DNA from 2 places in the Lelliottia sp. genome. Region 2 is predicted to be linked to the other one. Evidence: predicted binding sites of a transcription regulator. Region 2 holds the regulator's gene; the other holds the start of a gene.

Evidence for each region. The regulator CRP, encoded in region 2, controls carbon source genes, mostly activating them, when cyclic AMP is high. The targets are predictions, from matches to a motif close to ATGTGANNNNNNTCACAT.
Region 1: a site for CRP is predicted at 1,847-1,864, ahead of ACKI5T_RS13095 (YfcZ/YiiS family protein). Genes of this name have one in related genera too.

The regions. Positions count from the first base shown of each region.
Region 1 covers NZ_JAZQNX010000024.1:2,135-6,372, forward strand. The annotation lists gene mlaA (phospholipid-binding lipoprotein MlaA) at 1-228, shown strand, start outside; gene fadL (long-chain fatty acid transporter FadL) at 275-1,597, opposite strand; gene ACKI5T_RS13095 (YfcZ/YiiS family protein) at 1,970-2,254, shown strand; gene fadI (acetyl-CoA C-acyltransferase FadI) at 2,418-3,728, shown strand; gene fadJ (fatty acid oxidation complex subunit alpha FadJ) at 3,728-4,238, shown strand, end outside.
Region 2 covers NZ_JAZQNX010000028.1:71,595-75,832, forward strand. The annotation lists gene ACKI5T_RS15705 (YccS/YhfK family putative transporter) at 1-1,081, opposite strand, end outside; gene crp (cAMP-activated global transcriptional regulator CRP) at 1,139-1,771, opposite strand; gene ACKI5T_RS15715 (OsmC family protein) at 2,081-2,485, shown strand; gene ACKI5T_RS15720 (phosphoribulokinase) at 2,531-3,400, opposite strand; gene ACKI5T_RS15725 (YheU family protein) at 3,431-3,649, opposite strand; gene ACKI5T_RS15730 (hydrolase) at 3,646-4,238, opposite strand, start outside.

The DNA of each region.
Region 1 (4,238 bases), on a different contig from region 2:
ACGTGGCCGCTGTCGATTGGTAAATGGACGGTCGAAGGTATCGAAACGCGCGCGCAACTGCTGGATTCAGACGGCCTGCTACGCCAGTCTTCCGATCCTTACATCATGGTGCGTGAAGCCTACTTCCAGAATCATGACTTCATAGCTAACGGCGGTAAGCTGAAGCCGGAAGATAACCCGAATGCGAAAGCTATCGAAAACGAACTGTCCGAGATTGATGCGGAATAAATAAAAAAAGGTGAGCAAATGCTCACCTTTTTTAATGACTGCGGAATTAGAATGCGTAGTTGAAGTTCATGCCGTACAACCACGCTTTCCCTTCGGAGGAGAATTCGTACGGGCCTTCCTGGAAGGTAACTTTCTGTCCGTGCATATAAGACACACCTGCATCAATAGACGCATCTTTGTTGAATGCGTAGGTTGCGCCTGCGCTCAGCCAGAAGCGGTCCTGATCCGGAATAGAGATTGAACGTTTGTCAGCCGGAACCGGGCTATCATCAAAGGCGATACCGGTACGGAACGTCCAGTTATCATCCATATAGTAGGTGGTACCAAGGGCGATACGGTAAGCATCGCGGAAGCTTTCATCTTTATAGAACAGCGTGTCGCCATTGCTATTGGTCGCTTTCAGCTCCTGGAATTGGCTCCAGCTGGTGTATGTCAAGCTGTAGTGAACTGCCCACTGAGGCGCCACTCGGTTATAACCCGACAGTTCCCACATTTCAGGCAGGTTCAGAGATAAAGAACCGCCCGTGGTACGGCCATCGGTACCCATAGGCAGGCCGAAGCTACCCAAAATCTGGTTATACGCAGATGGCAGGCTGCTCTTATAGTCGCCGTCGAAGTCGATTTTCACTTCTGAGCGATAAGTTAAGCCATAACGGTTGTTTTTATCGATTTCATACAGGATCCCCGCGTTCCAGCCAAAGCCCCATTCATCACCTTTCAGGTAAGCAATTTGGGTATCGCCAGGAATCTGTGCCACTTGGCCTGCAAGTGCAGGAGGCAGCATGCCGGATCCGGCAACAATCTGACCTAAGTCACCCGCGTAACGCTCAATTTTCGCTTTCGCGTAAACAGCATCAAAGCCAACGCCGAAGCTCCAGTGGCTATCCAGGCGATAAGCACCGCTCAGGTTAAGGTTCAGCGTTTCAAGATCGGTGGTACCGCCGTACGCGCCGGCAGCGTAATTATTGTTAAATTCAGTCGCCAGGCCATAGTTAGAGGTGACGGATGCACCCCAGCCAAACTGGTCATTGATTGGTGCAACGAAATGCAGGTTTGGCACCCATGCGGTTGGTGCAATGTTTTGTGCGTTAAGGCTCCGTCCTGTTGGGGAACGGCCAGAAATGTTCACATCGGGATCAACAAAAACGGCCCCGGCAGAAAAAGTAGGACGATCAAACATCGTGATCAGCGCCGGGTTACGGCTCACGTTGCCTGCATCATCGGCAATTGCGCCTTCCCCAGAATAGGCACGGCCAAGACCAGAGGAAGAAAATTCGTTGAGCTGGAAGCCCGCTGACCAGGCGGACGTTGATACGATTGCCACTGCGACTGCCAGCGCAGTCTTTTTGAACAGGGTTTTCTGGCTCATGACCATAACCTCATTGAGTTTTTTTTATTCAATAATTGTTACACGTAGTAACAGGAGCGCGGAGTGTAGGGTCTGCGGTAACACTTAGAAATCAGACCAGTGGCGAGAGTATAGGTCTGACCAGATGGAATGTTGCAAGTTTGTTTATTAAGTTTTTCAAAGATGTTTATCGAAACGGGATCTGCGTGGCAAAAATGCGACCCGTCGCACTCATGGAAAAGGGTGATTTTTGCGCTAGATCATTTTTTAGTGTGATATCGGTCACTTACCCCCTTTTGCGCCATTAACGACTGGAGAGACCATCGGCTCGGGGGTAAAATATCGCTAACGTGTTTATCTCGCGCCGTGCGCGAATCCAGAGGAACTTGAGCTATGAGTAAATGCAGTGCTGATGAAACCCCGGTTTGCTGCTGTATGGATGTCGGTACCATCATGGACAATACGGATTGCACCGCGTCATACAGCCGCGTGTTTAGCAAACGTGCGGACGCCGAAGAGACACTGAGCGCATTGACTAAGCGCGCTCGCGATGTGGAGTCCGACCCTTGCGAAATCAAATCCACGCTCACTGAAGTTGAAGGTGGTGTGAAATTGGATATTGATTTCATTTTTGCTTGTGAAGCAGAAACATTGATTTTCCAGCTCGGTTTACGTTAATCCCGTCTTTTACGCCTCTGTGCTTCAGGGGCGTTTTCTTTTTCTTCTCTGTGTTTTAGCTCGCACTTTTTCGTTTCCCTGATTGGCTGAATGTAAAAAAATGGTTAAGACTGTTATCAGGTCAGACCACTTAGTGCGTTTTTGTCATTTACAGGGGAGTGTTATGAGTCAGGCATTACCGCTTGTCACCCGTCAGGGCGATCGCATCGCCATTGTCAGCGGATTGCGTACGCCATTTGCACGTCAGGCGACGGCATTTCATGGAATACCGGCTGTCGATTTGGGAAAAATGGTGGTGGGGGAGATGCTGGCTCGCAGCGAAATATCCCCTGACGTCATCGAACAACTGGTTTTTGGCCAGGTTGTCCAGATGCCTGAAGCGCCGAATATCGCCCGTGAAATTGTGCTGGGGACCGGCATGAATGTGCGTACCGACGCTTATAGCGTCAGCCGCGCCTGTGCGACCAGCTTCCAGGCGGTGGCGAACGTGGCTGAAAGCCTGATGACGGGAACCATTCGCGCCGGTATTGCGGGTGGCGCAGACTCTTCTTCCGTTTTGCCTATCGGTGTTAGCAAGAAACTGGCGCGTGTGCTGGTTGACGTCAATAAAGCGCGCACAATGGGGCAGCGCCTCAAACTTTTCTCTCAACTGCGTTTGCGCGATCTCGCGCCTGTTCCTCCCGCCGTCGCGGAATATTCGACGGGCCTGCGCATGGGGGACACCGCCGAGCAAATGGCGAAAACGTACGGTATCACGCGCGAACAGCAAGATGCCCTGGCGCATCGTTCACATCAGCGCGCTGCGCTGGCCTGGTCGGACGGGAAACTGAGGGACGAGGTGATGACGGCGTATATCCCACCCTTCCGCGAACCCCTTTCCGAAGATAATAATATTCGTGGCACCTCGACGCTGGCGGATTATGCAAAATTACGCCCGGCGTTCGATCGTAAACATGGCACCGTCACGGCGGCAAACAGTACTCCGCTGACCGACGGCGCGGCGGCGGTGATCCTGATGACCGAGTCACGGGCGAAAGAGCTGGGTCTGGTTCCTCTTGGGTATCTGCGCAGCTATGCGTTTACCGCCATCGACGTCTGGCAGGATATGCTGTTGGGGCCTGCATGGTCGACACCGCTGGCACTCGAGCGTGCCGGATTAACACTGTCGGATTTAACACTCATTGATATGCACGAAGCCTTTGCCGCACAGACGCTAGCGAATCTTCAATTGCTGAGCAGCGAACGCTTTGCGCGCGATGTTCTGGGCCGGGCGCATGCCACGGGCGAAGTGGATGAGAGCAAATTTAACGTTCTGGGCGGCTCGATTGCTTATGGACACCCCTTTGCGGCTACCGGTGCACGAATGATTACGCAAACCCTGCACGAACTTCGCCGTCGCGGCGGAGGATTTGGTCTGGTCACCGCGTGTGCGGCGGGTGGTTTGGGTGCAGCGATGGTTCTGGAGGCTGAATAATGGAAACGACTTCCGCATTTACACTGAACGTGCGTCTGGACAATATCGCGGTTGTCACTATCGACGTACCGGGCGAGAAAATGAACACCCTGAAATCTGAGTTTGGCGTTCAGGTGCGCAGTATTTTGAAGCAGGTCCGCGACAACAAAAATATCTGCGGGCTGATCTTTATTTCCGCCAAATCTGACAACTTTATCGCCGGGGCGGATATCAACATGATTGCCCGCGCTAAGAGTGCGCAAGAGGCTGAAGAGCTTGCGCGACAAGGGCAGCAGATCATGGCGGAGATCCATGGTTTATCTATCCCGACGATCGCCGCGATCCATGGAGCCTGCCTTGGCGGTGGTCTCGAATTAGCGCTGGCGTGTCATAGCCGCGTTTGTACGGATGATGCAAAAACCGTTCTTGGCCTGCCGGAAGTGCAGCTTGGTTTATTGCCTGGCTCAGGCGGCACGCAACGATTACCACGGCTGGTGGGTGTAAGCACTGCTCTGGAAATGATTCTCACCG
Region 2 (4,238 bases):
ATTTAAAAGACAGATAGCTTTTCAGCGCTGGCAGTAGCGGCAGCCGTTTCTGCTTATCCGCCATCAGGTCACGGGGATAGAGCGGACGTTGGGTGCGCAGCACGCGTGCGATGCGGCTGAAATGCCATGCGCAGAACTGCCCGACCGGGTTATCCGGATGCTGACGGGCGATTTTCTCCAGCGCGCCCAATGGCTTATCCATGGTAAAGCGCGTGGGGTAGCGGTGATAAAGAATATCGTCAGCCAGCACGCGCAGACGCGCCGCGACCGTCTGGGCATTCCAGCGGATCACCGCTTCGGCATGGCTGCGCTCCACCAGTTTTTGCACTTCCTGTGGATGATGCAGGCTGACGGAGATATGTTCCTGGAGATCCAGCCCTACCTGAAACGTGCGCAGCAGCCGTTTGTATTCATGATTTTTATTGGCCGCCAGCATGTGCAGCTGCTGATAGCACTGGCTGATTAAATCGACCACTTTTTGCTGACGCGTCAGCAGCGGCGGCAGCGCCTTTTCCGGGTCGGTGTGCTGCGTCAGCAGGGTGTATTTTGCTTCGCAGTAATCAGCGAGCTGAACGTAGAGCAGGCTTAAGGATTCGCGCAAAGGCTGCTCGCGCCACATCCAAAACCAGAACCAGTTGAATAATCCGTACCACAGCGTGCCGAACGCGTAGATCAGCAACGGTTCCCAGACGGGCATATTCCCGGCGAGGCTGAGGGTGAAAATCGAGGCAATTAGCGAAGCGGGGAGCAATCGGGCATGCAGAGAACTGATTTCCGCCGTCACGCCGAGCGTGAGTGCCAGCACGGTTAAAATCAGCGGCAAGGGGATATCGCGCGCCAGCAAAAGCTGTACTGCCAGGCTACATCCGGCAAAAAGCGATCCGCCAATAATCAGGCGTTTGAAAAAGCGTTTATGCGGCGTATCGAGACCGGCAATGTTACAGCAGGCAGGGACGAGGGAAAAAAGCAGACCGTGTTGCAGATGACCCAGAATCAAACCGACGGCCACGGGGAGACATAACACCAGCGTTTGCCGAAGTGCGTAGTTAACTTCCGGGTGATAGATCAGCCTGCGCCACATAGATGCCAGAGACAAAAACGGCGTGACACCTTGCGGTGGCACGCCGTTCGACCGGAATTAACGCGTTCCGTAAACCACGATAGTTTTACCGTGGGCGGAGATCAGGTTCTGATCTTCCAGCATTTTCAGGATACGGCCAACGGTTTCACGGGAGCAACCGACGATCTGACCAATTTCCTGACGGGTAATTTTAATTTGCATGCCGTCAGGGTGAGTCATAGCGTCAGGCTGTTTCGCCAGGTTCAACAGCGTTTGCGCGATGCGACCGGTCACATCCAGGAAGGCGAGGTTACCCACTTTCTCGGAGGTGATTTGCAGGCGGCGAGCCATCTGCGAAGACAGGCGCAACAGAATATCCGGGTTAACCTGAATTAACTGACGGAATTTTTTGTAGGAGATCTCAGCCACTTCACAGGCCGATTTTGCACGTACCCAGGCGCTACGTTCCTGGCCTTCTTCAAACAGGCCCAGTTCGCCGATGAAATCGCCCTGGTTCAGATAAGAAAGGATCATCTCTTTTCCTTCTTCATCTTTAATAAGCACTGCCACCGAGCCTTTGACGATGTAATACAACGTTTCCGCTTTTTCACCCTGGTGAATCAGCGTGCTCTTCGATGGGTACTTATGAATATGGCAATGAGACAAGAACCATTCGAGAGTCGGGTCTGTTTGCGGTTTGCCAAGCACCATGCGCTGTTATCCTCTGTTATAAGCTGTCACCAGAGTCATAAATCGCATCCTGACTCTGGGGTTGCAATCGAATTCTTCCCCGTACCTGGGAATTAGGCTGTCATAAATGTTTGCAGCCTGTAATGTTTGATGTCCTTTGCATACATGTGTAACGTCAATGTATTACTGTACCATCCAGAGTGTTTTAGCATAGCTTTTGCCGCGTGTCTCCTGGTGTCTCGCTTCAGCATGACGCAGGTCGTCTTCCGTTGCGAGAATTGTAACGCGCGGGTAATCTGTCCGGAAAAATGCAACGTCGGAGTGAATAAAATGCAAGCGCGTGTGAAATGGGTTGAAGGTTTAACGTTCCTCGGCGAATCCGCTTCAGGACACCAGATTTTGATGGATGGCAACTCCGGCGATAAAGCGCCAAGTCCGATGGAAGTGGTGCTGATGGCGGCGGGTGGATGCAGTGCCATCGACGTGGTCTCGATTCTGCAAAAAGGGCGTCATGACGTCACCGATTGCGAAGTGAAGCTGACATCAGAGCGTCGCGAAGAAGCGCCGCGTCTGTTTACGCACATCAATCTGCACTTCATTGTGGCCGGCAAGGCGCTGAAAGATGCCGCAGTTTCCCGTGCGGTGGATCTTTCTGCGGAGAAGTACTGCTCGGTCGCGTTGATGCTGGAAAAAGCGGTGAAAATCACGCATTCGTATGAAGTGATTGAAGCGTAAGCGTTGACGAGATTTAGCCCTCTCCCATGGGGAGAGGGAATAGGATCATTCGATCTTTTTGCCTTCCATCAGCCGTTGCACCAGCGGCATCATGATCAGCTCCATCGCCAGTCCCATCTTCCCGCCCGGCACGACCAGCGTATTTATGTGCGAAATAAACGAGCCCTGCAGCATCGCCAGCAGCCACGGATAATCAATATCTTCCAGATTACGGAAGTGGATCACCACAAAGCTTTCGTCGAGCGACGGAATCGTTTTGGCGGCGAAGGGATTTGACGTATCCACTGTAGGCACGCGCTGAAAGTTAATGTGCGTGCGCGAAAACTGCGGCGTCAGGAAGTTAATGTAATCTTCCATCGAGCGTACCACTGAATCCATGACCGCCTCACGCGAGTGGCCGCGCTCGCTGGTGTCGCGGGTGAGTTTCTGGATCCACTCCAGGTTGACGATAGGCACTACGCCGACCAACAGATCGACATGCCGCGCCACATCCTGTTGCGGCGTCACCACGCCGCCATGCAATCCTTCGTAAAACAGCACATCGGTCGGTTCCGGAAGCGGCTGCCACGGCGTAAATGTGCCCGGCACCTGGTTCCACGGCACGGCTTCGTCATAGGTATGCAGATATTTACGCGATTGTCCTGTGCCGGTATGGCCGTACTCGGCAAAGGTTTGTTCCAGCAAACCGAAGTCGTTGGCGTCTGGCCCGAAGTAGCTGATGTGTTTACCGAGATCGCGCGCCTTGCGGATCGCCATGTCCATTTCGGGACGGGTATAGCGATGAAAACTGTCGCCTTCTACCTCGGCGGCGCGCAAGTTGAGCTGTGCGAAAATCTTACGAAACGCGAGGCTGGTGGTCGTGGTTCCCGCACCACTTGAACCCGTAACGGCAATAACCGGATGTCTGGCGGACATAGCAACTCCCTGACTGGAATGATGAAGCGATCAGCCGCGAAACTGATTGCGCGGCATGATGTTGACGGTTTCGTGCAGTTCAGACCACACCAGCAACACCTCGCCATTTTGTAGCTGCCGTTTCACATCGGCGACCTTTTGTTCAAGCGAGCGTTCATGTTCACCATAATCGGTGCCTTCGCGTAATACAAAGCTTTCAATCAGGCTGTCCAGCGTTTCGGGAGCCAGATCTTGCCAGGGAATCATCATCGTGTTTTTTCCAGCCAGGGGGTTAACCAGTCGGGGATACGCGTTTCCAGCCACATTTTCGGACGCCGTAACGTACCGCCGATAAAACCAACGTGGCCGCCATGTTCGGTCAACTGGTACTGCACGTTAGACGGCAAATATCCCGGTGCCGGAATCGAATGGTGATCCATAAAGGGATCGTCTTTCGCATGAATAATCAGCGTCGGCTTGGTTATCTGATTCAGCAACGGCATAGCGCTGCACTGACGATAATAGTCTAGTGCGTCAGCAAAACCGTGGATCTTCGAGGTGATCAGATCGTCAAACTCCCGCAGACGGCGCATGCGCTTGAGCTGTTGCAGGTTGATCGGCAACGTATCGGGATAGGCTTTCAATTTGCGTGCCGCGTTGGCTTTCAGCAAATTCAGCAGATAGCGCTGATACACGCGCGAAAAGCCCTTTTCCATATGATAGCTGCACTGCTCCAGCATAAACGGCGCGGAGACGATCACCGCCGCATCCAGCGGCACGGCGTCACTCTCTTTTGCCAGCAGACAGGCCAGCATATTGCCACCCAGCGAATAGCCTACCGCAGCGGTAGGGGCCGCGC